DNA from 3 places in the Fictibacillus sp. EA-CB0309 genome. Region 2 is predicted to be linked to each of the others. Evidence: riboswitches for the same ligand, from Rfam matches in the RefSeq annotation. Region 2 holds a riboswitch; each other region holds the start of a gene.
What was found. Region 2 has a riboswitch for S-adenosylmethionine ahead of ACEWFH_RS11385 (bifunctional homocysteine S-methyltransferase/methylenetetrahydrofolate reductase). Riboswitches for the same ligand answer to the same signal wherever they lie in the genome.

Region 1 (10,683 bases), 1.3 Mb from region 2:
TTTATGGGCTGTCATTTAGCGGAGAATATAGGCACAAGAATTTTTGGACAAATGAAATCATCATTATCATTCTTGTAACGCAAGGCTTTAGTTTTCTGAAGCTCTCGATGCCTGTAAATATTTTAATGATTTGCTTAATCGTTATACTTATTCTTCTATATTTCACACAAATGTTGCGAGGTGCGATCGGTAAAAAAGGTGTTGTATCCGCGACAAAATTTCACAACTGGAAACAGATTGATTCTGTAGAGTGGATAACAGGGCTTCAAGCCGATAACCCTGGCTACCCTAGCTGGGGGTTGGTTCGCTTTCATACGGGTGACAAATACGTGGAGTTCGTGATCAAGAAAAAAGAAGAGGATAAACTTCGTTCGTTTGTAGAGGAGCAAATGAATCTTGCCAAAGTAAATGAGGTCTCTTGATTAGTTTTGTAGATAAAAGGTATTCTGTCTTTTTCCTAGAATAAGCTAAATGTAAAAGGGAAAAGGTGGTTTTACAATGAAACCATATGTAAAAGCAGGTTTGATTACAGCTGGAATAATTGTTCTGATCAGTACATATTTGCTCGAAGCGTACGTCGGGAAATTAAATGCCCAAAGAGAGAGTCTAAATATCTTTCCAATTACTATTGTCAGTATTATATTGGGAATCTCTCTTACACTGATTGGTTTAAGAATAAAAACGAAAAAAGAGATGGATACAGAAAACAGTGTAAAATAGAGCGCTGTTTTTTTATGTGTTTTGAAGAGAGTTCCAATCTTTTGTATAATACAAGGAGTTAATACCATTCATTGAGTCAGAGGAGACAATCATGAAATACGAGGATTTTAAAGAAATCGTGCATGGAAGAAGAAGTGTTCGCAAGTTTACGGATGAATCAGTAGCTCAAGAAGATATTTATGAGATCATGGATTGCGCTCGCTATGCGCCGAGTGATACAAACTCACAAACATGGGAATTTATCGTAATTCGCAACAAAGATAAAGTGAAAAAAATTGAAGAGATGACGTGGGATGCTATTCATAAGCTGGCAGCCAGAGCGGAAGGGAACGGCAAGACGAAGGAAGCGAAATTGCTGACTCGTTCGTTCGGTCCATATGCCACTGCATTCTCAGGAGCTCCTGTGTTAATCATCTGTTTAGCTACTCCTTACGAATCGAAATTCCGTGAAAAAATCTTTGACCCGATCGAGCTTGCGGAAGAATCAGTTTGGGAAGAAGAAGGGATTAAGAGCAGCTGTCTAGCGATCCAAAACTTAATGCTAGCCGCACATGCGCGCGGTCTTGGTTCTTGTCCGATGACAGGTCCTGTGTTATTAGCTCAAGATGCGATTCGCGAGTATTTGGATATTTCATCTGAGAAGCAGATTAATATGGTCATTTCACTAGGTCACCCACAAGATCAGCCCAAAAAATTGGCACGAAAAGCAGTAGAAGAGATCGTAACATACGTAGATTAATCAAGAAACGACTTTCAATGGTCCTATAAGAAGGATTTTATGGAAATATAGCTCGTCCAGCGGCTGTCAAAGCACGCTGGACGAGCGCCATATGAAAAATACGAGCGCCTTAACCCCTCAAATTCAAACCTCTGTACCTTGCCCCTCATTCATCTCCCTGTGACTTCAGACCTACAAATTTTCAATAGAAAAAAGGATTCTTTTCGACAGATACCGAATATGTGTTTCATAAAACGTATTTTTCAGAATAGAAAGAGGAACATCTTATGAAAGAGACATTTGACTTAATTGACTATGCTCTGCAAAAAAGCGGACTGGGAGAGCTTAAAGATCCAACGCAATTCCAATACTTAGGCGAAGGGGCTTGGCATTATGCTTATCTCATTCAGTTGCGTACAGGTGACCCAGTAGTCGTTCGATTTCCTAAAGCGGAAGCATATGGCAGAAAAATTGAGTTTGATGAAGCGGCTTCTTACGCAGAGTATGCTGGAACAAAAGCTTACTACAAACTGGCTAACTCAGTTAAACCAGGAATCTGTCCAGAATTCTTCAATTACCATGTAGAAAAAGACAAAACGTTTACAGTTGAGTCATATGGAGGAAAGGCAATCAAACTAGATAACTTTACGGTTGTAGAAGCGTTTCAAGTAGGCGCGGAATTAGGTGAGTTCTTCAGAAATTTGAATGCTGTTCAACATGGTTTAAAAGGGTTTGGTTATCTATCATGGAACGGCAAAACGATTGAGGGGAAACTGCAGTCAGATGTTTCTGAGTTTATGAAAGAAGAGAACGATGAATATGTGAATGATTTTAATAGATTTATAGATTCTTATGATGGTTCCATACGTCCAACAGCTCTAGTTTATCTTCAAGATTGCTTAAAGAACAGAGAGATTGATGAGCAAACCATTACATTTACAAACCAAGATACATCACCTGAAAATATATTGCTTCACATAGACGGCAGAGTAAGTCTGATCGATCCAGTGCCGATTCTATATAGCGGGGATTCATTAGCAGGCAACTTTCTAAATAACTACCGAACACTGTTCCCGACGTTTTTTAATACACCGCGCTATGCCAAACATGAGTTTGATCGTTTTGAAGACAGATTGCATAGGATGGCAGATGGGTTTTTAGAAGGATATTCTAATGGAGATCTCATCGTAAAACAGCGTGTGAAACAAGAAGAGTTTATTCAGCTAACAAGTTTAGCTGCATCGCACTGGGATCTGCTGCAGTCTGGTGAATTAACGGCTGAACAGAAAATTAGGTACGGAGAAAAAGATGCGATCGCCAACCGAATACCAGTACTAGTGAAAAAATAGATGGATTTAAATGGACAGATGAAAAAAGTGGAACGAAATTGGCATAAGCTGCATAGCATGGGCATAATCTTAATTCAAAGCTGACAGTTGAACACTAAGCCGCTAAGTCTTTTGTATTACTTTTATGATTTTTCAAAAAACGGTTGACTTTTTAAAACGTAATACTCTATAATCCTATTCAAGAACAAAACAAACATCAGCACGGTAATGTGTTAAACATAATTTAATTATCTCTTATCCAGAGAGGCGGAGGGACTAGGCCCGATGAAGCCCGGCAACCAACAAACCACATTTGGTTTGGAAAGGTGCCAATTCCTACAGATCGTTTTTGATCTGAAAGATAAGAGGAGGACCAAAACCCTCTTCTTAGGAAGGGGTTTTTCTTTTTCCCCTTATTTTTCTTCAACATAAAACTTCACACCGCAATCCATTTTCATTTTAAAAATTGCATACGAAACAAGGGAAGAGTTCTAATCTTTATCCCTAGTTTTCCTATACGTTTTACCAACTTAATTTTACAAAAACAAGGAGAGGTTAACATGACTAAATCTTTTGACGGATACGATATTGAAACATTGCTTTTACACGGAGGGCAAGCGCCTGATCCGACGACTGGATCGCGAGCGGTGCCAGTCTATCAAACTACTTCATATGTTTTTTCAGATACCGATCACGCACAAAGTTTATTCGCACTCGATGAGCCAGGCAACATTTACAGCCGAATTGGAAACCCGACAGTAGATGTGTTTGAAAAAGAGTAGCCCTCCTAGAAGACGGTGTAGCAGCGGTAGCTACTTCATCAGGCATGTCAGCTATCGCACTTGCCATTCTGAATATCGCACATGCTGGTGATGAGATCGTTGCTGCTACAAATCTGTATGGCGGAACATACAACTTATTTTCTACTACTCTTCCGAAATACGGAATCAACGTAAAATTCGTTGACGCTGAGGATCCAGAGAATTTTAGAAAGGCGGTTACACCAAACACGAAAGCTTTTTTCGCTGAAACAATCGGAAACCCGAGCCTGAATGTACTAGATATTGAAGCAGTAGCGGACATCGCACATGAAAACGGAGTGCCGCTTCTAATTGATAACACTTTCGCAACACCATATGTAACAAAGCCCTTAAGCTGGGGAGCGGATATCGTCATCCATTCAGCTACAAAATGGATCGGCGGACACGGAACGGCAATCGGTGGAGTGGTGGTTGACGGAGGACGTTTTAATTGGAACTCAGAAAAGTATCCGGGATTCACGGAGCCTGACAGAAGCTATAACGGACTCCGATATGCAAATGATTTTGGAACATTGGCATTTGCAACGAAACTGCGCGTACAGCTATTACGAGATTTTGGAGCTTGCTTAAGCCCGCATAATGCGTTCCTTCTTTTACAAGGTTTAGAGACTTTGCACTTAAGAGTAGAAAAACATACAAAAAATGCGCAGGAAGTTGCTGACTATCTTGAAAAACATCCAGCAGTCGATTGGGTGTCCTATCCGGGGTTAACATCTCACCGAAGTCATGAACTGGCAAAAAAGTACTTAAGCAACGGCTTCGGGTCGATCGTAAACTTTGGAATCAAAGGCGGACGCGATGCCGGACGCAAAGTAATCAACAACATCTCACTTTGGTCACATGTTGCAAACGTGGGAGATGCAAAATCATTAATTATCCATCCGGCTTCAACAACACACCAGCAGCTAAGCGGTGAAGAGTTGCTTGCAACAGGCGTAACAGAAGAACTCATTCGCTTATCGATCGGACTTGAATCGGTGAAAGATCTAACGAATGATCTTGATCGCGCCATTCAAGTCGCAACGGGCATCGGTTCTGACAAAACAGAGATCACGATTAATGATGAAGGGGTCATTCGCTGGGCATTGCAATCATCACTTTATAAAGCGGTAGAAAACGGTCAAGAAATTCAGCGCCCTAAGACACTTGCTATCGTAGGGCTAAGTTCAAATCCAGCAAGGCCAAGTCACAGACTTGCAAGAAAAATGCAGCGCCTCGGATATAAGGTCGTTCCTGTTAACCCAAGAGAAACGGAAGTGCTTGATGAAAAAGCATATCCAGATCTGAAGTCCATTCCGTTTCCAATCGACGTTGTTCAAGTGTTTAGAAGTCCTGAAGCAGCGGTTGAACTGGCGAAAGAAGCGGCTATTACTCAGCCGAAAGTGTTCTGGCTTCAAGAAGGCGTCATTTCACCAGAAGCGGCAAGGATTGCGAAAGAAGCTGGAATTGATGTGGTTCATAACCGCTGTACGTATAAAGAAGCACAGCGTCTTAGAGGAACGATCGCAACATACGCTTGTGAATTATAAAGAGATAAAAATTAAAGAGATAAAAAAGTGGAGGGAAACATACTATGAAGATTTGGAAAAAGGTAGCGCTCGGTCTAGGTATTGCTGGCGCATTGGTGTTAGCTGGATGTTCAAGCTCAGCAAAAGAAGGGGAAAAACCCGAGAAGATCAGATTGGATTACGCATTCTATTCGCCAACAAGCTTAGCACTGAAGAAGTTTGGCTGGGCAAAAGAGACGTTTAAAAAAGAAGGCATCGAAGTGGAATGGGTACAGAGCCAGGGAAGCAACAAAGCGCTTGAGTTCCTGAATTCCGATAGTGTTGATTTCGGGTCCACTGCTGGTGCTGCTGCACTTATCGCAAAAGACAAAGGAGCTCCGATCGAATCGGTTTACATCTATTCACAGCCTGAATGGACGGCTCTTGTTGCTAAGGATGGTTCACCAATTAAAGATGTGAAAGACCTTAAAGGGAAAAAGGTAGCGGCTACGTTCGGAACAGACCCACACATCTTCTTACTGCGGGCACTTGCAGATGCTGGCCTTTCTGCAAAAGACGTACAAATCGTAAATCTGCAGCACGCAGACGGTGCCAACGCCTTACTAAAAGGGCAAGTGGATGCTTGGGCTGGATTAGATCCGCATATGGCTAGAACAGAAGTAGAATCTGGTGCACAGTACATCTACCGCAATCCGGATTTCAACACGTATGGAACATTAAACGTACGATCTGAATTTGCTAAGAACCATCCGAAACAAGTAGAGCAAGTGATTGAACTTTATGAAAAAGCAAGAAAATGGACACTTGAAAATCCGGAAGAAGCAGCAAAACTTTTATCTGAAGAGGCGGGAATTAAAGAAGATGTCGCAAAAAAACAACTCCAACGAAACAACTTCTCGGAACCTGTTCCAGGATCACAGCACGAAAAAGCTATATCGGCTGCAGGCGAAGTTCTCCAGGCAGAAGAGATTGTCAAAAAAGATACTGACATCAAAAAGCTTGTAAGTGAACTGATTAACCCTAAATATGCAGAAAAAGTAATCAATAAATAAAGAGTGAGAGGAGGAAGTGTCGATGATTTCGGAAACACAAAAATGGAAAGTGGGACAGAGAGCTTCCCTCAAAAGCTCTCTTCTTCAAAAGGATTATTTAAGATTGGCAGTGGGTTTGTTCTTGGGTCCATTCTGCCGGTCATCCTTCTCATTGCTTGGGAGATTGCCGCTAGAGCAGGATTTCTTGCACCACACCTGCTTCCGGCACCGAGTGTTATCTTAGAGAAAATAACTAGCATGTATAGAGATGGTTCTCTTTTTGGTCACGTGTCCATCACATTGACTCGTGTCTTTCTAGGTTTCACAATTGGTACAGTAGCAGCAGTAGTGATTGGAGCGATCGTTGGTTACGCCAAATCGGCTGAACAGCTTTTAGATCCATTGTTCCAAGCATTCCGTTCTATTCCATCGCTTGCGTGGGTGCCTCTGTTCATTTTATGGATGGGGATTGGAGAACCTTCAAAGATTTCATTGATTGCAGTTGGTGTGTTCTTCCCAGTGTATTTGAATATCGTCTCAGGCATTCAAGGCGTTGACCGCAAGCTGATTGAGGTAGGAAGAATTTATCAACTAACACCATTTCAGTTAACGAAGCGCATTATTTTACCAGCTGCATTGCCATCATTCATTACAGGTATGCGAAGCGGACTAGGGCTAGGCTGGATGTTTGTAGTAGCAGCAGAACTGATGGGAGCAAGTGAAGGCTTAGGCTATCTGCTTGTTGTCGGTCAGAACACCTATTCACCGGACACGGTTATTGCGAGCATCCTGCTGTTTGCCATACTTGGAAAAGGTACAGATGGGTTATTAAAATGGATTGAATATCGTTCGTTAAAATGGCAAGACAGCATAAACAACCAGGTGTAGAAGGAGGGGAAACAGATGCTGAATGTGAATCGATTAAAACGAACGTTTAATAATGATCAAGCTGGATTTCAAAACATCAACTTCACTGTAAATAAGGGAGAAATCATTGGGATTCTAGGCACGAGCGGTTGCGGTAAGAGCACTTTGCTTCGTGTGCTATCCGGGCTAGATCCACATTATGAAGGCAACATCTCAAATAATGATGGAGCAAGCAATGGAGTCGGTATGATGTTTCAGGAACCTCGCCTTCTGCCGTGGCTCTCCGTCTGTAAAAACATTTCATTCGGCTTAGAAAAAGAAGAAAGAACTTCTAATAAATATCAAATCTATTTAGATCTTGTTGGACTTACGGGTTTTGAAAATCATTATCCGAAAGACTTATCTGGTGGGATGGCGCAGCGGACAGCGATTGCAAGGGCGCTCATTACAGAACCAGAAGTTCTTCTTTTAGATGAACCGTTCAGTGCTCTAGATGCTTTTACAAAAATGCAGCTGCAAGATCTTCTATTATCGATCTGGCGAAAAAAGGAAACGACGATGCTTCTCGTCACGCATGACATTGACGAAGCGCTCTATTTATGTGATCGAATACTCATTTTAAAAGGTCAGCCAGGTGAGATATTCGCTGAAGTCCAGGTCGAGAAACCAAAGCCTAGAACACGTGGAGATGCGTATCTATCCAAACAAAAAGCGCACATTTTAAATCTACTAAATGTCGAAAAGAAAGCAGCAGGTGAACCGCAATGACGAGACTAGCCACCATACAACCAGTCGCTGGAACACACAATATTGATACAGATAGAGTGGACCTTCCTTTCTCATGGGACTTCGTGAAAGACAAATTCAACAGAAGACTCGACGGCAGAACAAACATGGCTTACGAATGTGTGGACCGACATGTCGAAGAGGGCCGAGGAGAAAAAACGGCCCTTCATTATATAGATGATTCTGAAGAATACAGAATTAGTTACAAAGAGCTCAAGGAAACAACAGATCAGTGGGCAGCTGTTTTAAAAAAGCATGGGGTGAAAAAAGGTGATTTTGTTTTCGTATTCCTGCCTAAGCATCCACATTGTCACATTGCAATGCTTGCAGCCATTAAAATAGGAGCCATTGTTGGACCGCTTTTTGAAGCATTTATGTCAGATGCGGTTAGAGATCGTATCGCAGATTGTGAAGGAACGTTTTTAATTACGGATCGTGATCTCTATAAGCGAGTACCGCGTCAAGAACTGCCAAGTCTTCACACTGTGTTTTTAACGGATGGTGAAGGTGAAGATGGAGAGATCTCAATCCATGATGAGCTGAAGACAGTTGATAACACAGATCGTCTAATCGAATGGGTAGACCCGGAACATGGTTTGAACATCCACTACACGTCAGGATCAACAGGGAAACCAAAGGGAATTATCCATGCTCATCGTGCCATGGGACAGCAATACTTGACAGGCCGCTGGGTCTTAGATCTTCAAGAAGATGATGTGTATTGGTGCACCGCTCACCCGGGCTGGGTAACAGGAACCGTGTATGGTGTGTTCGCTCCTCTTTTAAACGGAGCAACGATCGTCGTTCACGGTGGCAGATTTAAAGCGGAAACGTGGTATGAAACACTGCAAAAAACAGGTGTGACGGTGTGGTATAGCGCGCCAACAGCTTTTCGGATGCTGATGGCGAAAGGAAATCAGCTGCCTGAGAACTATGATTTATCAAATCTTCGTCACATCTTGAGTGTGGGAGAACCGTTGAATCCTGAAGTGATTTATTGGGGCCAGAATATTCTTGGTAAAAGAATTCATGATACGTGGTGGATGACTGAAACGGGTGCACAGCTGATCGTCAATCTGCCGACTGAACCGATCAAACCTGGCTCAATGGGAAAAAGATTTCCAGGCATTACCGTATCCGTTTTAGATGAAGACGGGAAAGAATTGCCTCCTTATTCAGTCGGTCACTTAGCGATCAAAGCACCATGGCCAGCCATTATGAGAGAAGTTTGGCAAAATCCTGAAAAGTATAACTCCTATTTTAGCTGGGGTGAATGGTATGTTTCAGGAGATCTTGCCTATCAGGACGAAGATGGGTATATCTTTTTCCAAGGACGATCAGATGACATGATCAATTCTTCAGGAGAAAGAATCGGACCTTTTGAAGTGGAAAGCAAATTGATCGAGCATAAAGCTGTGGCAGAAGCGGGAGTTATAGGAAAACCGGACCCGATCCGCGGTGAGATCGTGAAAGCTTTTATTGTATTAAAAGATGGATACACACCGAGCAGTGAGCTTTTGGAAGAAATCCGTATCTTTGTCAGAGGTGAGCTTGCAGCACATGCTGCGCCTCGTGAGATCGAAGTGGTAGATGAACTGCCAAAAACAAAGATCAGCGGAAAAATTTTGCGAAGAGAGCTGAAAGCCCGTGAGTTACAAAAACTTGCTTGAAACCACGAGAAAAATAGGTAAGGTGAGGATCGGCGAATTTGCTTTAGAGTCAGGCAAAGTTATTCCAGATGCGGAACTCGCTTTTGAAAAAACAGGGAACGCAAATGGTCCTGTCATCCTACTTTGTCACGCTTTGACTGGAAATCAGTATGCGTTCGGATCAGAAGAAGATCCAGGCTGGTGGAGAGGGTTAATCGGTCCCGATCATTACATCGATACAAACCATTTTCAAGTCATTACGTTCAATGTGCTGGGAGGATGCAGCGGTTCAACAGGTCCAACAAAGACCAACTCTGAAACGGGAGAACCTTACGGCAAGACGTTTCCTTTTGTAACGGTAAGAGACATGGTGCGAGCACAGCGACAGGCACTCGGTATTTTAGGGATTCCTAGACTTTTGGCCGTGTTGGGTGGATCACTTGGCGGGATGCAAGCCTTAGAATGGGCTGTGCAGTATCCGTATTTTTTAGAAAAAGTGTTTGTTTTTGCAGCCACCCCGTATTTAAGTGATTATGGCATGGCTTTTAATAGACTTGCACTTCACGCGATCGAGAATGATCCGGTATATAAAAGCGGTAATTACGATGGCAGCGAGAGGTTAGCAGGTTTGGAGATTGCAAGAATGGCAGGGTTATTAACGTACCGCCAGCCTAAACTATTTAACGACCGTTTTAACCGAGAAGTGAAGGAAAGAGATGAAGAAGGAAAACCGTTCTTCCAAGTGGATTCCTACCTTACGTATCAGGGAGAGAAGCTGACAAAACGGTTCAATATAGACAGCTATGTATCTCTTCTTTACGCCATGAATGCCCATGATATAGGGGATCGCCTTGGAGGCTGGGAGCGTGCAGCTTCACAAATACAAGCGGAAGTGCATGCATTCGGTTATGAAGGCGACCTTTTATACCCTCCAGAAGTGATTGAGGATTTTGTAAAACATACGAGATTTGGAACGTATTATTCTATACAAACAGACTTTGGTCATGATGGGTTTTTAGTCGAATTTGAAAAATGGGGACCTTATGTAAAAGAAGCATTGAAACAAGAAAGGAGGCTGCAATATGGCACCTATTAAAGCGGCGCTGCTCGGGTTTGGAACCGTCGGCCAAGGTGTATATGAAGCACTGAAAACACATAGTGAGCAACTTAAAGCAGTTTTGGGTGAAGAGGTTGTGATTGAAGGAATCTTAGTAAAAGACGGATCTAAAAAACGTGATGTGGATGAACACGTTCT
Region 2 (10,683 bases):
AGATATTCCTCATTACGCAGAAAACGGCTTTTCTTCTATTCCGAAAGAAGAATGGGATAGTTTCAAGTGGGCTGGCCTTTATCTGCAGCGTCCTAAAAAAGACGGATATTTCATGATGAGGGTTAATGTTCCATCAGGCATTTTAAGCTATGAACAAGTAAAAGCTCTTGCTTACATTTGTAAAGATTACGGAAGAGACGTGTTCGATATAACCACTCGGCAAGCGATTCAATTTCACTGGCTTACGATTGATCAGATCCCGGATATCTTTAATCGGTTAGAAGCGGTTGGGTTATCAAGCGCTGGTGCATGCGGTGACATTACGCGAAATATCATGGGGAATCCAATTGCTGGCATTGATCCACATGAACTATTCGATACGACTGAGATCGTAAAAGAAGTATATGAGTTTTTTCAGCATAATGAAGATTTCTCTAACTTGCCGAGAAAATACAAAATGTCCATTAGTTCAAATGTGAACAATAGTGCTCATGCTGAAATTAACTGTGTGGCATTTACGCCAGCTTTTAAAGAAATGGAAGATAAAGAGATTCCAGGATTTCATATAAAGATCGGCGGTGGTTTATCATCTAGACCATTCTTAGCACAGCCGCTTGATGTGTTTATTGAACCGCATCAGGTAAAAGAGGTTTCAATCGCGATTACTACCATTTTCCGTGACTACGGTTATCGGGAAAAGCGTCATCTAGCACGCCTTAAATTCTTGATGGCGGATTGGGGACCAGAAAAATTTAAAGAAAAGCTTCTAGAATATACCGGACCGCTTCACTCTAAAGGAAAAGATGCTCTTAAAACATGGAACGGCGGATACTTTTATGGTGTTCATCCTCAAAAGCAAGAGGGATTAAGTTATATCGGTTTTAACGTACCTGTTGGCCGACTTCATGCTGATGAAGTTTTAGAGCTTGCTGAAATTGCGAAGAAATACGGAAACGGTGAAATTCGAACGGTAAATTCTCAAAACTTAATTATTCCTAACGTTAAGCACGAAAACGTCGAGTTGCTTTTACAAGAAGGCATTTTTAAACGCATCACTACACAGCCTTTATCTTTCATTGGTCATTCTGTTTCTTGTACCGGCATCGAGTATTGCAACTTGGCACTCGTTGAAACGAAAGAAAGGATGCGCAGGATCGCAGACAACCTCGATCAGCAAATCACCCTGGATGTTCCCGTTAGAATTCATATGGTAGGCTGCCCTAACTCATGCGGACAGCGTCAGATCGCAGATATTGGTCTTCAAGGCGTATTGTTAAAAACGAAAGAAAAAAGATGGTTCAAGCTTTTGAGATTTATGTAGGAGGCACACTTGATGATGGTGGAAAGTTTAACGAAAAGCTTAAAGGAAAGTTCCATGCGGATTCACTAGACGAAGTACTTTTCCGCTTCCTCACTACATTTAAGGATACAAAGCTTCCATCAGAAAGCTTTTTTGACTATATAAACCGACTTGGGCTTGAACAGCTTCAGAAAGAACTGGACCGAATTGCAGAAGAATTAGAAGAAAAAGTCTCATAAGAAGGGGTCTCTCCATGTATTTATATAGATTTGAAGTAATTTCAAAATCAACGGTTATACCCGTTGTCATAGCCGCTTCAACTGATGAACAGGCTTTTCAGTTAGTTGATATAGAACTTGAGAAGTATTTTTGAAACAGCCTGATGTTGACGAGATCTCTCTTTACGAAAAGAAAAGAATTCGTACAGGCAACGGGTTCGTGCTATATGAACGTGAAACGATATTAAATCCTTAAGGAGTGATGATGATGGGAAAAGTATATCTTGTCGGAGCTGGCCCTGGTGATCCAGGGTTGATAACCGTAAAAGGTCTGCGTTGTATTCAGGAAGCGGATGTCATTTTATATGATCGTTTAGTGAATAAAGAACTGCTCTCTTATGCAAAACCGGACTGCGACTTAATTTATTGCGGTAAACTGCCAAACTACCATTTCATGAAGCAAGAAACGATCAACAGTTTCTTAGTTAAACACGCTCAAAAAGGAAAAGTAGTAACTCGTCTAAAAGGCGGTGATCCCTTCGTGTTTGGAAGAGGTGGAGAAGAAGCAGAAACACTTGCAAAAAGTCGTATTCCGTTTGAGGTGATTCCTGGAATAACATCAGGGATTGCAGCACCAGCTTATGCAGGTATTCCTGTTACACATCGAAATATCGCTTCAAGCTTTGCGGTCGTTACCGGTCATCGTAAAAAAGGGGAAGAAGATGAACTGAAATGGGAGAGTCTAGCGAACGGTATTGATACGTTAGCGATTTATATGGGAGTGGGCAACCTAGGTTATATTTGTAAACAGTTGACGAGACACGGAAAAAGCAAAGAAACACCAGTTGCCCTTGTTCAATGGGGATCATTAGAGAGTCAACGAACCGTTACAGGTACACTCGATACGATTGAGGAAATCGTGGTTAGAGAACAAATTGAGAATCCGAGCATGATCATTGTCGGTGAAGTCGTTCGTCTTCGCAGTGAACTGAAATGGTTTGAACAGCTGAATGATGAACCGAATGAGCTAGCTGCCATAAGCGAGGCTCTGTAAATGAAGGCATTGCTATTTATCTGTCACGGTACAAGACTGGAAAAAGGACTTATAGAAGCGGAAGAATTTGTGAAACTCTGTATGGCACAAGTTGATGTGCCCATTAAAGAGATTTGTTTTTAGAGCTTGCTGAACCCTCTATCGCTCAAGGATTTGAAACATGTATACAAAAAGGAGCAACGAGTATCTCTGTTATTCCTGTGTTTTTATTAAGTGCTAACCATATAAAAGTTGATATTCCAAAAGAACTTCACCACTTGCAAAATAAATATCCAGGAGTTGAAGTGATTTACGGGCGTTCCTTCGGTGTACACGAAGCCATTTCGCATTTGTTGTGGGAGAAGATCACCAAAAGTGCAGTTAGTTTAAGAGAAAATCCCCATATTCTGCTTGTGGGCAGAGGCAGCACCGATCAAGATGTAAAGCGGGACCTAGAGACTATCGCGTCTAACGTTCAAAACCATTACGGGATTCCTAGTATTCAAGCTTGTTTTCTAACTGGTTCAGAACCGAGCTTTGAAGAGGCTCTATGGAATAGTCGCGAGTTATATGACCAAGTTATTGTTGTGCCTTATCTTCTATTTTCAGGGCTATTAATAAACGGGATGAAACTTACGATAAACCGCTATCAGCAACAATCTAAACAAAAAGTAACTCTTTGTGAGACGCTAGGCTACCACTCTATTCTTAAAGATGTTTTACTCACGCGTATCAATGAAACACTTGAAACAAAGAAATATGCATTTTCTTAAAAAGCGAGGAATGCTATGTATCCCATACATGTAAACTTGTCTGGTAAAACGGTCGTTGTAGCAGGCGGTGGTTTGGTAGCTTATCGGAAAATTAAGGATTTTTTGAATGAAGAAGCAAAAATTACTGTAATCAGTCCAACTGTTGTTAACGAGATTCAGGAATGGCATGCAGAAAAAAGCTGATTTGGATTGAAAGAGAAGTGAAACGTGAAGATTTGGAAGAAGTATTTCTAATCATTGCGGCGACCAATTTTAAAGAAGTTAACACTTGGATTGCAGCTCAGGCAAGTTCAAATCAGCTTGTGAATATAGCGGATCAACCACACCTTGGCAATTTTATTGTTCCTAGTGTTGTAAAAAGAGGTAAGCTCATTCTCTCAGTTTCTACCTCTGGAGCTAGTCCCAGTCTATCTAAATCTATAAAAAAAGAACTTCAGCAAAAATACAGTGAAGACTATGAAACTTATTTAGATTTTTTATTTGAATGCAGATCCATCATTAAGAAGGAATATACAGAAAAATATCGAAAAGACTTATTAACAAAGCTAACAGATCGGTCTTTTTTATATGACGTAGAAAAACAACGCTCGTATAAACAGGAATTATTAAAGAAGATAGATCGGAAGTTAGTAAATGAACCCATAAATGAATAGACCCTTATCAAGAGAGGTAGAGGGAGCGGCCCTATGAAACCTCAGCAACCAGCAGCTATAAGCTGAAAAGGTGCTAATTCCTGCGAGTTCATCTGTTGAACTTGTAAAGATAAGAAGACCCCGACGCTTTAAAAAAGTCTTCTTTTATAGAAGGCTTTTTATTTTTATATAGGAGGCTATCATGAGTTTAATCACAGATTTAGAACAAAACAAGATACTGATCGGTGATGGTGCGATGGGAACACTTCTGTATTCGTATGGATCTGACTTTTGTTATGAAGAGTTAAATCTTTCTCAAGAAGAGCAGATCTATAACATCCACCGGGCTTATTTAAATGCAGGCGCTGATATCATTCAAACGAATACGTATGCAGCGAACTATTCGAAACTTGAACGTTACGGACTTCAAGATCACGTAAAAGAGATCAATAAAGCCGCTGTTCAAATTGCTAGAAAAGCCGCTCAAAGTGAATATGTTGTAGGTACGATCGGTGGAATACGCGGCATTAAACCAAATAGCATTTCCCTTGATGAGATCAAACGCAGTTTTCGTGAGCAGCTGTATTGTTTGTTGATGGAGAATGTAGACGGCATTCAATTAGAAACGTATTATGACCTGCAAGAACTAGAAACGGTTTTAGAGATTGCTAGAAAAGAAACATCTCTTCCGATCATTGCTCAAGTGTCATTGCAGGAAGTCGGTTTTATGCAGGACCGCACTCCGATTTCAGATGCTTTGACCCGGCTTGAGAACTTAGGTGCTGATGTCGTGGGATTGAACTGTCGTCTTGGACCGTATCACATGCTGATGACGCTTGAGGAAGTTCCATTACCAAATCGGGCTTATCTTTCAGCGTTTCCTAATGCATCGCTTCCTTCTTATACAGATGGCCGTTTTAAGTATGAAGGGGACGCTGATTATTTTAAAGAATGTGCTCATTTGTTTAGGCAGCAGGGTGTTCGTTTACTAGGCGGATGTTGTGGTACGACGCCTGCTCATATTCGTGCCTTCTCAAGTGAACTTCAAAACGTAGAGCCTGTAACAGAAAAAGAAGTGAAGCAAAGAAAGCGAAAGATTGTCATTCAGTCAGCATCAAAACCGAAATATGTACCATTGAGTGAAGAAGTAAAAACAAAGCAATCTATTATTGTTGAATTAGATCCACCACGTAAGTTAGATACATCACGTTTTATGGAAGGAGCTAAGGCGTTAAAAGAAGCGGGAATCGACGCACTTACCCTCGCTGATAATTCACTTGCTTCACCACGTGTTTGTAACTCTGCATTAGGGTCAATTGTGCAGTCCCAACTTAACCTTCGCCCGCTCGTTCATATTACGTGCCGCGATAGAAATTTAATCGGCCTTCAGTCTCACTTGATGGGACTTCACACGCATGGAATCCATGAAATACTAGCTGTAACTGGAGATCCCGCAAGCGTCGGAGACTTCCCAGGTGCTTCATCTGTTTATGATGTCACCTCTTTCGAACTTATTAAGCTCATCAAACAGTTTAATGAAGGGTTATCACTTTCAGGTAAAGAGCTTGGAGAAAAAACATCCTTTACGGTAGGAGCAGCTTTTAACCCAAACATTCGGTCCATTGATAAAGCAGTTGAGCGGTTAGAGAAAAAGATTGCTTATGGAGCAGATTACTTTATCAGCCAGCCTGTTTTTTCAGAACAAAGACTTATTGAAACGTATGAGGCTACAAAGCACATTGATAAACCGATCTATATTGGGATTATGCCGTTAACTTCTTCCCGAAACGCAGAGTTTCTTCACCATGAAGTTCCAGGAATCAAACTGTCTGATTCTGTGCGTGATCGCATGGGCAAGTATAAAGATGATCCAACACAAGCATGCAAAGAAGGCTTAATGATTGCAAAGTCATTATTAGATACAGCCATGGAACTCTTCAACGGCATCTACCTGATCACGCCATTTATGCGTTACGAACTAACCGTGGAATTAGCACAATATGCACGAGCTAACCATCCATCACTATTAGCCAGGAGGTCACAGAATGCCTAAGTCATCAATAGAAAAGCAGCTGGAATCAAAGATCTTAATCATGGATGGTGCGATGGGAACGATGCTTCAAGAAGCTAATCTCACACCAGAAGATTTTGGCGGTGAGGCATATGACGGTTGTAATGAGTTTTTAAATTTAACGGCACCCCATGTTATTGAATCCATTCATTATAAATATCTTGAGGCAGGCGCTGATATCATTGAAACGAATACATTCGGCGGTACGAATCTTGTACTGGATGAATACGAACTAGGTCATAGAGCTTATGAGATCAATAAGCTTGGAGCGGAAATTGCAAGAAAAGCCGTTGATGCTGTTTCAACAGAACAGTGGCCTCGTTTTGTTGCGGGCTCACTCGGACCGACCACAAAAACGCTCAGTGTTACGGGCGGAACGACATTTGATGCGTTAAGAGATGCTTATGCTGAACAAGCAAGAGGATTGATTGACGGAGGTGCAGATCTTCTCCTTTTAGAGACAAGTCAAGATATGCTCAATGTAAAAGCTGGTTTTTTAGGGATTGAGCAAGCTATTGAACAAACGGGAAAAAGAATCCCACTTATGGTTTCTGGAACGATTGAACCGATGGGAACCACACTTGCGGGTCAGTCGATTGAGGCCTTTTATATTTCGTTGAAGCATATGAACCCGATCGCAGTAGGATTAAACTGTGCGACAGGTCCTGAATTCATGCAAGATCACATGCGTTCCCTATCGAATCTATCCACATCAGCAGTGAGCTGTTATCCGAACGCAGGACTTCCTGATGAAGAAGGAAATTATCATGAAACACCAGAATCACTAGCCGCTAAGCTTTCCGGTTTTGCAGGAAAAGGGTGGCTAAATATCGTTGGTGGCTGCTGTGGAACGACACCTGCTCATATTGAAGCACTATCAACAGTTATGAAGAACTATCCACCACGTCACCTGCAAGTAAACGAAATTCATATGGTCTCTGGAATTGAACCTTTTATATATGATGATCCAACGTTAAGACCGATCATGGTAGGAGAAAGAACGAATGTTATCGGTTCACGAAAATTCAAACGGTTGATTGCTGAGGGGAAGTTTGAAGAAGCGGCTGAAATTGCCAGAGCCCAAGTGAAAGGCGGTGCGCATGTACTCGACGTTTGTTTAGCTGACCCTGACCGTGATGAATTAAGCGACATGGAGAAGTTCATGAAAGAAGCGGTTAAGAAAGTGAAAATCCCATTTGTCATCGACTCTACAGATGAGGATGTGTTAGAACTCGCATTAAAATATTCACAAGGTAAAGCCATCATCAATTCTATTAATTTAGAAGACGGTGAAGAACGGTTTGAAAAGGTGATCCCGCTTCTTCATAAATATGGAGCGGCAGTTGTTGTCGGAACAATCGATGAAACAGGTATGGGTGTATCTGCAGAGCGAAAATTGGAAATTGCTAAGAGATCGTATGACCTTTTAGTGGATAAATATAACGTTTCACCTTCAGACATCATATTCGATCCACTCGTATTCCCTGTTGGAACTGGTGATGAACAGTATATCGGATCCGCAAATGCAACGGTTGAAGGGATACGATTAATTAAGAAACATTTTCCAAAGTGCTTAACTATCCTTGGTGTCAGTAACGTATCTTTTGGTTTGCCACCAGTCGGTCGTGAAGTATTAAATGCTGTATACCTATATCATTGCACACAAGCGGGACTCGATTATGCCATCGTAAATACAGAAAAGCTAGAACGTTTTGCCTCCATTGCACCGGAAGAGATTGAAATGGCAGAAAACCTATTATTTCGTACAACAGAGAAAGCTTTATCTATTTTTACAGACTTCTATAGAGGAAAGAAGAAAGAAACCAAATCAAAGCTGCCTGATATGACATTAGAAGAGCGGCTTCAATATTACATTTTAGAAGGTACAAAAGAGGGTTGATTCCTGATTTAGAGATTGCTTTAAAACAATACGCTACACCTCTAACTATCATTAATGGACCATTAATGGATGGCATGAAAGAAGTGGGCAGACTTTTTAACGATAATCAGTTAATCGTTGCAGAAGTCCTTCAAAGTGCAGAGGTAATGAAAGCCTCTGTTGCCTTTTTGGAGCCATTCATGGAAACGAATGATGAGTCTGCATCAAAGGGAAAAGTTCTACTCGCAACCGTTAAAGGTGACGTGCATGATATCGGTAAAAACCTGGTAGACATCATATTAAGCAACAATGGATTTAAAGTAGTCGATTTAGGCATTAAAGTAACGTCGCAAGAATTGATTGAAGCGATTAGAAAAGAACAACCTAACATTATAGGTCTCTCCGGATTGCTTGTAAAATCAGCTCAGCAGATGGTCTTAACCGCAAATGACATGCGTGAAGCGAACATCTCCACCCCTATATTAGTCGGTGGTGCGGCATTATCCAGAAAGTTCACCGATACGAAGATTTCTAAGGAATACGAAGGAATGGTTCTTTACGCGAAAGATGCGATGGAAGGACTTTCACTCGCTAACCAAATTCAAACGCCTGAAGATTATGACATACTGGCTGTTGAACTTAAGGAAAGGAAAAAAAGGGTAGTGCTTGATGCAGGGAGTCATGAAGGCTCTTCGTCAGTTGCAACAGCCGTAAGGGTCCGGTCGAAAGTTTCTCAGACCGCTCCAGTTTTCGTTCCAAAAGATACAAAAAGGCACATTTTAAGAAATTACTCAATATCCCATATACAGCCTTACATCAATTTACAAATGCTTTTAGGGCATCATCTAGGGATTAAAGGGAAAATTTCTCGACTGCTTCAAGAGAAAGATGAGAAAACACTTCAAATCAAAGCAGTTGTTGACGGGCTGTTGGCGGAAGCGAAGGAAAAGAATTTAATTACGCCTTCAGCACTGTATCAATTCTTTCCAGCGCAAAGTGACGGTGACAGTGTACTCATTTATGACCCTATCGATCAACAAAGGATTATCGAGACATTTGATTTTCCTAGACAAAACAAAGAGCCATATCTTTGTATAGCGGACTACTTAAAATCAAAAGACAGCGGGGAAATGGATTACGTCGGTTTCTTTTCTGTAACAGCTGGAACCGGGATTCGGGAGCTAGCTGCAGAACTAAAAAAGAAGGCCGTTTTCTAGAAAGCCACGCTCTCCAAGCATTAGCTTTAGAAACAGCAGAAGGCTTTGCTGAACTTGTTCACCAACAGATGCGAGATCGCTGGGGCTTTCCAGATTCAGTAGACTTTACAATGAGAGAACGCTTTTCAGCACGTTACCAAGGACAGCGTTTCTCCTTTGGGTATCCAGCTTGCCCAGAACTTGAAGATCAGCAAAAGCTATTTAAGCTAATTCAGCCTGAAGATATCGGTATCCAGTTAACAGATGGCTGCATGATGGAGCCAGAAGCTTCTGTATCTGCTATCGTGTTTGCCCATCCAGAAGCAAGGTATTTTAATGTATTGAGTTGATCAATAGCACCTGAAATAAGGTGCTATTTTTATTATCGAATTAATGTTTATCTAAGTAGATTTTAAAATTTTCATATAATTAAGACAGTTTAGTTTGATTGCATACATTTTTCTATTATGATGAAAAAAGAGGGAGGAGTTATGTTCATGAAAAACATCGAATTTAATCTGCCGACCATCATTCGAGCTGGAAACGGTGAATTTAAAAGAGCAGGGATCCACTTGAAAAATGTCTTAGAAGGAAAACGAATCTTTATTGTAACAGACCCCGGTATTGAGCAAACTGGGTTTGTAAAACAAGCTATTCAAATGTTAGAACACCAAGGTTTTGAAATCAGAACGTTTAATAAAGTGCGACCAAATCCGCGGGATATCGATTGTAAATTGGGTGGTGAAGACGCAAGAGATTTTCGTGCCGATGCCATATTGGCAATAGGCGGAGGATCAGTTATTGATTCAGCGAAGGCAATAGCAATCTTACAATGCCTAGGTGGTGAGCCGCAGGATTACGCTGGGCGTGATAACGTACCTAAAAAAGTAACTCCTATCATTGTTGTTCCGACTACTGCTGGAACAGGTGCAGAAGTAACCCGTTCATCAGTAATAACGGATACGGCAAAAAAGATTAAATTCACGATCAAGGACGTCAATATCGCACCAGTATTAGCGATTGTGGACCCTGAACTTACCTACGGACTACCCGCTCATTTAACTGCATCCACAGGAATGGATGCGTTAGTACATGCAGTAGAAGCTTTTACTTGTAAACTGTCGAATCCTATTTCAGACGGTCTTGCATTACAAGCAATGAAACATATATACCCTTATTTAAGAACAGCCGTAAATAATGGGAATGATCAAGAAGCCCGATACAACTTAATGGTCGGTTCAACAATTGCAGGCATGGCTTTTTCTCATGCTGATGTAGCATCCGTTCATTGCATGGCTGAAGCAATCGGTGGATTATATGATACTCCACATGGGGTCGCGAATTCCATGTTCTTGCCATACATCGTTGAATACAATGCAGTGACGAATCTAGAAAAACACGCAACAATCGCAAGGACACTAGGAATTGCTTCTCCAAATGATCCTGATGAGGATGCATCCGCACTTCTCGTAAAAGAAATGAAGCAACTGGCAGAAGACCTATCCATTCCAAAGTTCTCCTCATTACCAGAAGTGAACGAGACCGATTTCGATTATCTTGCTGAGTCCTCATTCTTGAATG
Region 3 (10,683 bases), 1.4 Mb from region 2:
TAGCTTCTTTCTCTAGTGGCTTTTATGGGTAAAAAGGAATTTTTCGCCCACAGTTTTCTACTATACCCTAATTCTAGAATTATATCCATCAAATCACATAGTAAGAAAGTTTGATTTTATTGGGTATTTAAAACTGTACGAAGCTTCTTAATAGCCGCCTTTCTCCAAGATTTCACCGCGTAGATCGTGACGTTAAACTGTTCCGCAATTTCAGACTCACTTTTCATATGGAAAACGCGCTGAATGACCCACCGCTGCTGATTTTCGGTAAGATGCATCAAGTATAGATTCAGCGTTTCGTCCTCTAGATATGGGATGCTGTCTTGATGAGTCAGATGCTGAAACGTGAGCGACTCATGCGGATCGTGGCTTACCTCTCTTTCAAGCCGCGTCACTTCTTTTCTTAATTCTTGTAAAATACGTCCTCGAACAAGAAGGAACGCATACGAAGAGAACTGCCCTTTTTCAGGGTCATACGTTTTGTAAGCTTTCCAGAGTCCGAGTAAACCAGCTTGATAGTATTGATCAAAAAGTGCGGTAAGGTGATACCGCTTGATCTGTGACTTGATAAGAGGGTCAAACATGGCAGCTACTTCTTCAAAGGGCATGTTTTTCATGGGAATACATCCTTGTGGAATGTGCGCACATTCTGGGAATTCCGCGGTACCCTCACTATAGATTGGAGTGGTTTTGGAAAACAAAGTGTCACTCTTTAAAAGTTGACTCAAAAAAGATGCAAAAAGACAAAAGTTGCAGGAAACTTTTGAAAAGTTATCCACAGAATGGGTGTCAAATTACGAAAATCGATATATTTTTTGTGTGAAATGCTTAATTTCGTAAAAATCAGGTGGTGTTTTTGAGTAAATCAGAGGGGATTGTGAATAAGTGCTGTAGTTATTCACTGATGTTGTAAGTAGTTGATTTCCGTTTCAGATGCTTCACTTTCCGCGGGGCAGGCGGTGAGCCACACTTGGGCGTTTCACTTTTAAGTGTCTCACCTGCCCGCCTGTCCCGCAGGACAAGGAAGGCTTCGGCAGCGACACATCGCACGAAGAAAATGCGAATTTCATTTTCGAGGAGTCTCGCATCTTACACTTCAATCAACTTAACAATGAAGTGAAAGAACTCAATTCTTAAAAGCAACGCTCTTTTTAAAAGAGACTTCTTTAAAACAAAGCCTTAACAAAAGACCTTCTTAAATAATTTATATCCTCATGGCTCCTTTCCACTTCTTTCTGGAATTTATGATGTGAAAGGAGGTGAGGCACATGGCAACAGCAGCTTTGATTGATTCCGCGATGCGTTTAGAGCTTGACGGAGGTTTGGATGCAGACTTTAAACCGGTGGTGAAGTACAAAAACTTCGCTAACGTGAAGACTTCCGCAACCCCTGACCAACTGTTAGCAGTAGCAAACGCGTTAACAGGGCTTCAAGTTTATCCACTTGTGATGATTAAGCGTAATGATTCCTTCGCGATTCACTCTTAAGAAGTAGTCGCGAGGAAAATATAGAGGAAAGGAGGGATTTCAATGGCCAAAGTGCTTGAATTGCAGTTTTTAAACCAAGAAAACAAAACGGTAACCATCCGCCTGGATGCACCGATCGAACCGGTTGATCCTGCAGCTGTAAACGCAGCGATGGACACGGTAATCGCCCAAAACATTTTCACTTCATCTGGCGGTAACTATACGAGCAAAAAAGGTGCGCGTATCGTTGACCGTGAAGTGAGCGAGATCAACCTTTAAGTTTTAACGAGTAAATAGCGACCGTAAAAAACCGTCTTCAGACCCATTGGTTTAGGAGGCGGTTTTGCTTTACCTGTGGATAATGTTGATAATGTGGATAAATAAGTGGATAGTTACATTTGACGAGGAATTTTTAAAGCGCTTAATGTGGATAACCTCTGGATAACTTATATATCGGTTGAATTATTGGCTATATTACATGATTTTGGAAGCGTTTAATTAAAGCGCTTTAATGGTAATGATTTTGTGTTTTCGATATAATGCTTAACAAATAGAATTTTTTATAAATAAAAGGAAATATAGTCACAATTATGGTAAAATAGTACAAACATAAAAACAGTTGGAGGAAAAGGCATGGAATTTAAAATCGGTGACATTATTGAAACGTTCGACGGCTTAAAAGGAGAAATTACTTCATTGTTGACCAACACCGCTGTTGTGGACTTTTCCGTAACAGAAAATTATACCGAGCATTTTGAAGATGCAAAGCAAGTTGTTCGACTCAATGATATTCGACAAGTGGTAAACAGCTAAATCCATATATACATGAAAACAGCCCTCTGCTTTAACGGCAGAGCGCTGTTTTTTCTTTCCTTATAAATTTTTTCGGTTATTTTGAGAAGTGACACCTACTGAAACCACATTTTGATCGTTTTCAGTGGTATAACCTGTTTGATTCGATGCAGAAGAATAATCTTGCAGATTATCCTTTCCGATCGGATTCTCCGTTAGTTCGGTTCCCGCTTCTTTTAGTTTTGTGCTGATGCTCCCGAGCTCCCCTTTTGTTTCTTTTGCAGTGGAGAGAACATCGCTTGAGATTTCTTTTAACGTGTTGATGTTTCCGAACACGTCTTTATTGAGGCGCTGATACAGCACTTGCGCATCATTAATCGCATCTTTCAGCGTGTTCGTTGCTGTTTTGAACTGGGTGATCATCTGATCCTTCACTTCTGTCGGGTTTTCTCTTACCTCTGTTAGTACCTTACTGGAGCTGTCCTTCAATCCTACTGCTGTGTTTCTCACTTTTGTGCGCGTATTGTAATCGATTAAGGCTAATGCTCCGCCAATGATCCCGCCGATTATAATTCCTTTTAAAAGCTTGCTGTTTTGCGGGTTTGCGATTTGTTCCGTTTGTACCGTTCCATACGTATTTTCTTGGTATAAGCCGCTTTCGTATCCGTTTCTAGTGTTTACACTTTGTGCCATTTTGAGTCCTCCCTCAAATAATTTTTTTCGTAGTAAGGGGATTCCCTTTTCTATAAAAGATAAACGTTCGGGTGGGCAGTTCAGGTATAAAGCAGTCATTTTACATAAAAGTCGGATGTAGTTACCATACTAAGAAAAATGAGTTTAGATTGGAGGTTATTAGAATGGGAAAAGACAGACAAGAGAAGAAATTGAGAGAGTCTGGACGCGTTGAATCTGACCGTGACCAAGACTTGAAGTATTCAGGCGCTGCTAAGATGGAAAGTCCTGATGAAGCACGTGCTCGTAATCATCAGGATCAGTAAAAATTAAATGGATAGCAATGTGAGTGGCTCATGAAGGTGGAATTTGACCTTTGTGGGTCATTTTTGTGTCGCTGTCGTGTGGTTTTTGTCGAAAATCGGATAAAAAATTTATACACGGAATTATCAAGATTTACCTCGTAATTATGGAGCTTATATACTGATATATTCTTAATTACCTCGTATAAAATTTTGCGCTACCGCTTGAAATGGACATTACTACAATATGTCCATTTCATAAAGACACCATTTCCTCTACATAATAAAAAAGAGGCATTCCCTCAATAAAATTGAGTTCATCCCCCTTACTTCACTTCAATTTTATGGATCTAACAATGAAAAGAGCAATTGTTGCGGTGATTCCGATGATAAAGATCGGTAAAATCCACACGCCTAGTCCCTCTTGAACCCCTTTTGCCACTCCTGCACTCACCCAGCTCATATAAACGAAGAACAATAGCATTTCATTTTTAATGATATTTAGCATAAGGCGTGCGTTTTTGTACTGTCGCTCTGCGTTTTCCTCGGTGAGATTGAAATAATTGTAGATGTGCGGAAATTTTTCTACGATGGTAAGTAAAATCCATGTCATTAATCCAATGACGAACAGAATCCAAAGATTGTTTTTACTTCCCCAGCCGTCTGGTTCACCCGCTGCGTTATAATGAGTCGGCACGGTGTCTGGAATGGAAGACCATTGCATCATTAAGCTTCCTACAGCCGCAATAAAGAGAGAAATCGTAGCTATGTCTAAAAAGTTTTCAAGTAATGTCTTAGGAATTTTAAATTTTGGTCGACTTTCATACATCGTTTACAACCTCCTCTACTTCACTAATACGTTTTTTTCCAGTTAAAGTTTCGTCCATATTGTGTTTGCGGAAATTCACAATTATAGTTGAGGTATCTTATTTTTCCTGAGGAGGACTTATGAAACTAGGCGCATTCTCTGTAAGTTTAAGTGTAAAAGATATTCACAAGTCAAAAGCATTTTATGAAAACTTAGGATTTGAAGCATTAGGCGGGGACATTACTCAAAACTGGCTGATCATGAAGAATCAAAGTACCATTATTGGTCTGTTTCAAGGCATGTTTGAAAAGAACATTCTCACTTTTAATCCGGGTTGGGATCAAGATGCCAAAAACCTCGATCACTTTACGGATATCCGAGACCTTCAAAAACACCTTAAGGAAGAAGGAATAAAATTGCTGACGGAAGCTGACGAAACGAGCGCAGGACCGGCTAGTTTTACAATAGAGGATCCTGATGGCAACCCTATTCTTGTGGATCAACATAGATAATACATAAAAACGTCCAGATGAAGCTGATCTGGACGTTTTCTAATTACTTATTTATTTTAAATTCCCATCGCGATAATAAACCAGTTTGCTCCGTTTTTACTTCCGATCTGGAAAAAGAGCGCAATGATTTCTTCGCGGGTAAAATGTTGTGTTAACCGGTTGTAAAGTTCATCTGGCAGCTGGCCGTGATACGCCATGATGTGGTCGGCGAGTTCTAAAGCTAGCCGCTGGCGGTCTGACAGTTCAGCGTTTCCTTGTTTCATCGCTGTTTGTCGAGCGGACTCGTCCAGAGTCCCGTAGTCCATGCTTTGTCAGTAATCGCAGCCGTTGTTTGAGGCCGCTCGCAAGCGGAGCATTTCCATGAGTTCTGGCTCTAGGATGTTGTTCAGTGCCTTGTCCATTTGCTGAAAAGCATCAAGAATTCTGGCGCATTGGCAAGTGCTTTTTTAAACGGTGTTCCCTCAACATTCACTTCGGGTAAACGTGCCATTTTTTATCCTCCTCCTCAAATTTCATTATTCATTTTTAGCTTACATGGCTTCTCCAAAAGTTTACATCATTCTGTTTCAGCTCACGTCTTTATGTTTCCTTTACAGTTTTGTTATGTAATGTTTACTATCGTAACTCTATCTTAAGATAATAAAATAGTTTCACATGTTACGCTTTAACCATAGATAAAAAGTCTCACCTTCGACAGCATTGTAGTAAGTTATCATTATTTTCGGATAACAATAAAGGGTTTTGTAAAATGCTGTTGAATTCCTTACCAACCAAAGCCAAGTCTGCTTGGTAAATACATCTGAGGAGTGATTTTTATGTTAAAGCGTTTCGTGGCATTTGCCGCATCTGTACCACTAGTCGTCTCTTTGGCTCTTCCAGCTTCAGCTGCTGAGTCAGGAGTGAAGGAAGCTTCTTTTACACCTTCAGCTAAACAGGAAGCTGCATCACAGGAAATTATCGTACACTTCAAGGATTCTGTTTCAGCTGCAAGCTCTGTTGAAAATAGTGTTTCAAAGTTTGGTGGTAAAGTTGTGGATGTGACGAAAGACTTTACCGTTGTAAAAGTCGATGGCAATGTGGCAGATGCAGTAAAGAAATATGAGAGTTTAGAATCCGTGGAATACGCTGAGCCGAACGCTACGTTCCATGCGAGTTATGTTCCGAACGACCCTGCATATAAGCAACAATACGCTCCTCAAAAAGTTGGTGCCGAGCAAGCTTGGGACACAACGCAAAGTTCGTCATCTGTAAAAATCGCTGTAATCGATACCGGCGTTGACTACAATCACCCGGATCTAGCTGGAAAAGTAATAAAGGGTGCTGACTTCGTTGATGATGACAACGATCCGATCGATGAGAACGAACATGGTACTCACGTTGCAGGTATCGCAGCTGCGAACACGAATAACGGTGTTGGTATCGCAGGGCTGGCTCCTAAAGCTTCAATTCTAGCTGTTCGCGTGTTAGACGCAGAAGGCAGTGGTTCACTGGATGATGTAGCACAAGGTATCCGTTATGCGGCTGATCAAGGCGCGCAAGTTATCAACTTAAGTCTCGGTGGATCTGTTGGTACGCAAACTCTTGAAGATGCGGTGAACTATGCATCTAGCAAAGGATCGCTCGTAATCGCTGCTGCTGGTAACTCTGGGGTCTTACTTCCTAGCTATCCTGCTTACTATTCGAACGCGATCGCGGTTGCCGCTACGGATCAAAACGATCAAAAAGCTTCTTTCTCTAACTTTGGTACGTGGGTTGATATTGCGGCACCTGGCGTGGATATCTATTCGACAACACCAAACAACCAGTATGCGAGTTTCTCAGGAACGTCCATGGCATCACCCGTTGTTGCAGGTGTAGCTGGACTTCTGGCTGCTCAAGGTAAGAACGCTTCACAAATTCGTGCAGCACTTGAAGATACAGCTGATCCTGTAACAGGCACGGGCACGCTGTTCCAAAACGGCCGAGTGAATGCAGCAAAAGCCGTTCAGCAATAATATGTGAGAAGTGGTTTCATAGCCTCTAGGAGTCTTTTTTAATAAGACTTCTAGGGGTTTTTTGTTTAAAATTCGCTTTTACATGAAAAACTGTTAACAGGAAACGTGTGAAGAGCGGAGGGTAATCCTATGTTTGGTTTTGGTAAACAAAAGAAAAGAACGTCGCAAGGTTCTGGTAAGGGCGAATCGACTGAAGCGGAAAAAAGACAGAGCGAAAAGGAAGCGGAAGAAAAAATCGTTTACTTCTTCTTGATCAGCACCGCCATTTTCGGAATCGTTGTGTTGTATCTTGGAATATCCAAGGAAATGTCATTGATTTTTTATGCTCCTATGTCATAATAAGTGTAACTTTAATACGTTTTAGCCGATTTATTCGGTCTCTTATTTCGAGCAGGCGGAGGGAATTAGCCCTATGAAGCCCGGCAACCACCTATTCTTTAGGCACGGTGCTACATCTAACAGTTTTTAAACTGAAAGATAAGAGGATGTGTACGGAATCATTCGTCCTCTTTTTATTTAAAAGAGGGCGTTTTTTAGTTTGTTAGAGAGGATGCTGAGATTTATGAGTCTTAATAAAGCGGATCGCATTAAGAAGATGCGCGTTCCAGAAGTTGATGAAAAGCTTGAAGGCAGGCTGCCGCCTGGACAAGTGGTTACGGAGCGGTTTCCAATTTTACACGAAGGTGACGTGCCTGTTTATGACATGAAAAAATGGTCGTTCTCTGTAGAAGGACTCGTTGGGAAACATGTCGAATTTACTTTTGAAGACATCATGAAGATGCCACAAACCACGGTCGTACGCGACATTCATTGTGTAACAAGATGGTCGAGATTCGACAATGCGTTTGAAGGCGTCAAGTTTACAGATTTTCTGAAGCACATTGATGTGGATCCAAAAGCGAAGTACGTAATGGTCCACGCGGATTATGATTATACAACGAATGTACCGCTTGAAGATCTGCTGCATGATGACGTGCTGCTCGCACACTCATTTGACGGCAAACCGCTAACAGACAAGCACGGATTCCCGCTTCGCCTTGTGGTTCCTCATCTTTATTTTTGGAAAAGCGCAAAGTGGATCCGAAAGTTTGAGTTTTTAGCGGAAGATCAGCCTGGTTTTTGGGAGCAGAATGGCTTTCATATGTACGGTGATCCGTTTAAGGAGGAGCGTTTCTCGAGCGATGAGTTTGAGATGCCTGAGGATGAGTGGAAGAAGAAAGAGTATGATTGATCCTTCGGGAAAATAGTTAAGGGGAAAAGTGCTTTTACCTTTTTCCCCTAAGCATTTTGATTTCGTTTTTGAGTGCAGTCAGCTGATCTTGGATGTCTTTCATCTGCGCTTCTTGTTCTTGCTGGTCTTTTTGAGCTTGTGCTTGATCGATGTAGATTTGTTTGAGTGCGATGGCAGCGCTGAATGTTGCCAGGAAGTCCCCGGCAGTTACGAGCGTTGATGCGAGCAAGGCGAGTTCGGCTGCAAACGTTGCACCGTCTTTATTGTTCGCTAAGTATTGTTCTTCTGCTTCTGCTAAAATAACGTCTACTACACGCTGGTTCAAACTCTTCACTCCTTACACCCTGATATCTACAATACAATATGCGTTTGCCCTAGTTCCGGTGCCCGATGTTAACTCCTTAGAATGCTGGATTTTGGGTACGAATTTTTGTTTTCAAGGATTTTCTTTCTTAATGTATAGGCATTTTGACCGATATTATCCATACTAGGGGGTTTGGCGATGGAACACTGGCTGTCTTTGCGTATTCCGTTTGATATCATTTCAATTTATATTTTGCTTGCTGCTTTTATAGTGGTCGGCATATTCTCAAGCCTGCTTCGAACAGCCTTACCAGAATGGTCTGTCAGGATCTTTAGCTACACGGGGTTTGTTGGCGTGATTTTCGCTTGGCTGAAGCTGCTGGAGTATTAATACATACATAAAAAAACGCCTGGGATCTGTTGTCCTGGGCGTTTTGGCGTTTTTATAAAGATTTGAAAAGCAGTTTGCGCAATACGGGCATGAGGTAGTCAACAAGTTCAGCCGCGCTTGGCACGACTACGTTTTGCGGTCCGTAAATGTTCTGCATTAGCTTCTCTTCTTCCTCCGTTATTTCTCCGTTCGCGATGAACATGCCGATCGTTTCGATTCCGAGTTTGCGCGTTCGAGTAACCGCTTCGTGCGTATCAAGTACACCGTGCGATTCGTAATCGAAGGCGGCTGGCTCACCGTCTGAGAAAACGAGCAGGACCTTTTGCTGCTCTGGCCGTTTTGCGAGCTCCTCACCCATACGGCGGATCGCGTAGCCATCACGATTGTCTTCTTGCGGCTCGAGCTGTATGATCGATGATCCTGACTGATGAAGCGAATTTCTGTAAGAAATCACTTCATGAAAGTAGTTGGGTTGGTCGTTGGATGTAGCATCAGCTGCATCTTCCCAAAAACCGACAACGGAATGAGGGATTCTGAGTGCTTTTAATGTTTCGTGAAAAAGAACAATCCCTTTTTGCGTCTCTTCCATCTTGTTAAACATGGACGCTGAACAGTCTACGAGCAGCGTGAACGTTGTGTCGAGTTCATGCTGAGACTCTTGCTTTTTCGGAAAAGTCTTGGGTTCTTATCGGTCGCAAGTCTTGTAAGCTTCTTCCCTAGTCTCCCGAAGTGCAGATCATCTCTCGGTGCTGTTCGCTTGTGCTCCATTGTTTTTAGGAAGTTTTGCTTGAGCTGTGAGACGAATGGCGCGATTTCTTGGTTGTAGGTTTCGTATTGAGCGACTTCGTCTGGTGACGCCGGTTTTGCTGGAACGAAATGCTCGGTTACGTTTTTGTTAACTTCGCCGTATGGGAAGTGATTGGCAGAATCTGAACCAGATTGGTTGTTGTCTGTTTCTGCTTCATGTTCGTTTTGGGTGTTGAAGTCGTTGTTGTCCGTTCTTTGCGCGCTCGTTTGGACTGATCCGAACACCGCATCTCCACTTTCCGCTTCTCTCGCACCTTCTCCTAACAAATCCGTGTTCGTCCCTTGATCCAAATCCATTTGTAAAAATGAATCTTGCGGGTCAGAAGTTTCATCATGCCAGGAAGAATGTGATTCCTTTTCTTTCTCGTCTTCATCTTTTTCTGAATCATCATCTTTGGTGATCGATTTTTTTGTTTTGGTTTCGTTGTTTCGTGTTAAGTCGTCGAATTGCTGTTGGTTTTCTTCGGTACTTTCTGTGAGCTTCGGCTGATCGGCGAAACTTCGGTAAGCTGTTTTCATGTCTTTTAGTTCAGTGTGAGATTTTGTGATTTCAGCCATTTGGAAGATGATCTCCGCAATGTCTTGTGTTGATTGAGCTATTGTTAGGTTTGTGAGCAAAGGTCGCAGCTGTTGGTATAAGGTTTGTGTTTCTGTCGGTACCGCGACAAAACGTTTATTAGCCAAAAGAATGATATGGCAAAAAAGCGCGTCAAGTTCACGCTTTTGCTGAATATGTTTTCGGTACTCGCGGTTATAGTGCACCTGAAACGTTTCTTTGCGCAGCTTGAAGGCATGCATCATCCCTGGCCGGTCGTTTGTACAGATCTGTTCCAATCGGAAGTCTTCCGCGAAAAGAAGGACCTGTTTGAGAAATTCCCGGTGCGGATGTGTTTTTAGTTGGGTTAGCGCATTCCAAATGATGTTGTCGTCCGTATGAAACTGCGTTCCATAGCTGCGCAAATACACGTCAGATTTCCAGCCTTCGAGCTGAATATCCCGCGGGTATGGGTTCCAGAACTGGCTGACGTGAGTGACGCCGCTGTTTCGTTCCAAGTACGAGTGGTACGAGAACGAAACGTCCATTTTATCCACTTTTGAGAGTGAGCGTGAAAGGTCGATCAGTTGCATGTGAACAAAAGAATCGATCTTTGTATCCGCAAATACTAGGAATTTCATCTAGGGAAAACCTCCAAAATCGTCGTGGGAAATAAATTGTGTGGGGACAGACCCCATTTCCCAGCTTACGCAAACAGCGTCGCGGCCACGTTGGAAACGAGGGCGCGTTCGCGGGCATCTTCGAGTTTGTCGGCGATTGCGCGCTGGATGGCGCGCTTCGCCGGCAAGTAGACGGAGAGGTCGGCCGCATCCAGCAGTGCGCGGATGGATGCGGCGTCCTCGGACAGAT

Region 1: it holds a riboswitch for S-adenosylmethionine, as region 2 does, so the genes downstream of both, ACEWFH_RS18665 (PLP-dependent aspartate aminotransferase family protein) here and ACEWFH_RS11385 (bifunctional homocysteine S-methyltransferase/methylenetetrahydrofolate reductase) in region 2, are expected to answer to the same signal.
Region 3: it holds a riboswitch for S-adenosylmethionine, as region 2 does, so the genes downstream of both, ACEWFH_RS03620 (sulfite oxidase-like oxidoreductase) here and ACEWFH_RS11385 (bifunctional homocysteine S-methyltransferase/methylenetetrahydrofolate reductase) in region 2, are expected to answer to the same signal.

Annotation. Positions count from the first base shown of each region.
Region 1 covers NZ_CP169271.1:3,326,275-3,336,957, reverse strand. The annotation lists gene ACEWFH_RS18685 (hypothetical protein) at 1-422, shown strand, start outside; gene ACEWFH_RS18680 (hypothetical protein) at 499-720, shown strand; gene ACEWFH_RS18675 (nitroreductase family protein) at 812-1,459, shown strand; gene ACEWFH_RS18670 (hypothetical protein) at 1,726-2,787, shown strand; SAM riboswitch class I at 3,019-3,134, shown strand; partial or broken gene ACEWFH_RS18665 (PLP-dependent aspartate aminotransferase family protein) at 3,327-5,116, shown strand; gene ACEWFH_RS18660 (aliphatic sulfonate ABC transporter substrate-binding protein) at 5,161-6,147, shown strand; gene ACEWFH_RS18655 (ABC transporter permease) at 6,190-7,014, shown strand; gene ACEWFH_RS18650 (ABC transporter ATP-binding protein) at 7,030-7,761, shown strand; gene acsA (acetate--CoA ligase) at 7,758-9,449, shown strand; gene metX (homoserine O-acetyltransferase MetX) at 9,427-10,524, shown strand; gene ACEWFH_RS18635 (homoserine dehydrogenase) at 10,511-10,683, shown strand, end outside.
Region 2 covers NZ_CP169271.1:2,020,862-2,031,544, forward strand. The annotation lists partial or broken gene ACEWFH_RS11350 (nitrite/sulfite reductase) at 1-1,539, shown strand, start outside; partial or broken gene ACEWFH_RS11355 (DUF3906 family protein) at 1,554-1,774, shown strand; gene cobA (uroporphyrinogen-III C-methyltransferase) at 1,787-2,572, shown strand; gene ACEWFH_RS11365 (hypothetical protein) at 2,573-2,695, shown strand; gene ACEWFH_RS11370 (sirohydrochlorin chelatase) at 2,686-3,324, shown strand; gene ACEWFH_RS11375 (precorrin-2 dehydrogenase/sirohydrochlorin ferrochelatase family protein) at 3,340-3,507, shown strand; gene ACEWFH_RS11380 (NAD(P)-dependent oxidoreductase) at 3,525-3,977, shown strand; SAM riboswitch class I at 3,979-4,093, shown strand; gene ACEWFH_RS11385 (bifunctional homocysteine S-methyltransferase/methylenetetrahydrofolate reductase) at 4,159-6,009, shown strand; partial or broken gene metH (methionine synthase) at 6,002-9,452, shown strand; gene ACEWFH_RS11395 (iron-containing alcohol dehydrogenase) at 9,600-10,683, shown strand, end outside.
Region 3 covers NZ_CP169271.1:625,098-635,780, reverse strand. The annotation lists gene ACEWFH_RS03680 (sigma-70 family RNA polymerase sigma factor) at 117-617, opposite strand; gene ACEWFH_RS03675 (hypothetical protein) at 939-1,088, opposite strand; gene ACEWFH_RS03670 (DUF1659 domain-containing protein) at 1,269-1,487, shown strand; gene ACEWFH_RS03665 (DUF2922 domain-containing protein) at 1,530-1,745, shown strand; gene ACEWFH_RS03660 (DUF2187 domain-containing protein) at 2,100-2,279, shown strand; gene ACEWFH_RS03655 (hypothetical protein) at 2,340-2,951, opposite strand; gene ACEWFH_RS03650 (YpzI family protein) at 3,116-3,256, shown strand; gene ACEWFH_RS03645 (DUF1648 domain-containing protein) at 3,564-4,061, opposite strand; gene ACEWFH_RS03640 (VOC family protein) at 4,181-4,552, shown strand; gene ACEWFH_RS03635 (carboxymuconolactone decarboxylase family protein) at 4,609-4,857, opposite strand; gene ACEWFH_RS03630 (S8 family peptidase) at 5,368-6,546, shown strand; gene ACEWFH_RS03625 (hypothetical protein) at 6,676-6,885, shown strand; SAM riboswitch class I at 6,925-7,030, shown strand; gene ACEWFH_RS03620 (sulfite oxidase-like oxidoreductase) at 7,109-7,777, shown strand; gene ACEWFH_RS03615 (hypothetical protein) at 7,812-8,102, opposite strand; gene ACEWFH_RS03610 (hypothetical protein) at 8,280-8,471, shown strand; gene ACEWFH_RS03605 (vWA domain-containing protein) at 8,524-9,072, opposite strand; gene ACEWFH_RS03600 (hypothetical protein) at 9,087-10,454, opposite strand; gene ACEWFH_RS03595 (ATP-binding protein) at 10,520-10,683, opposite strand, start outside.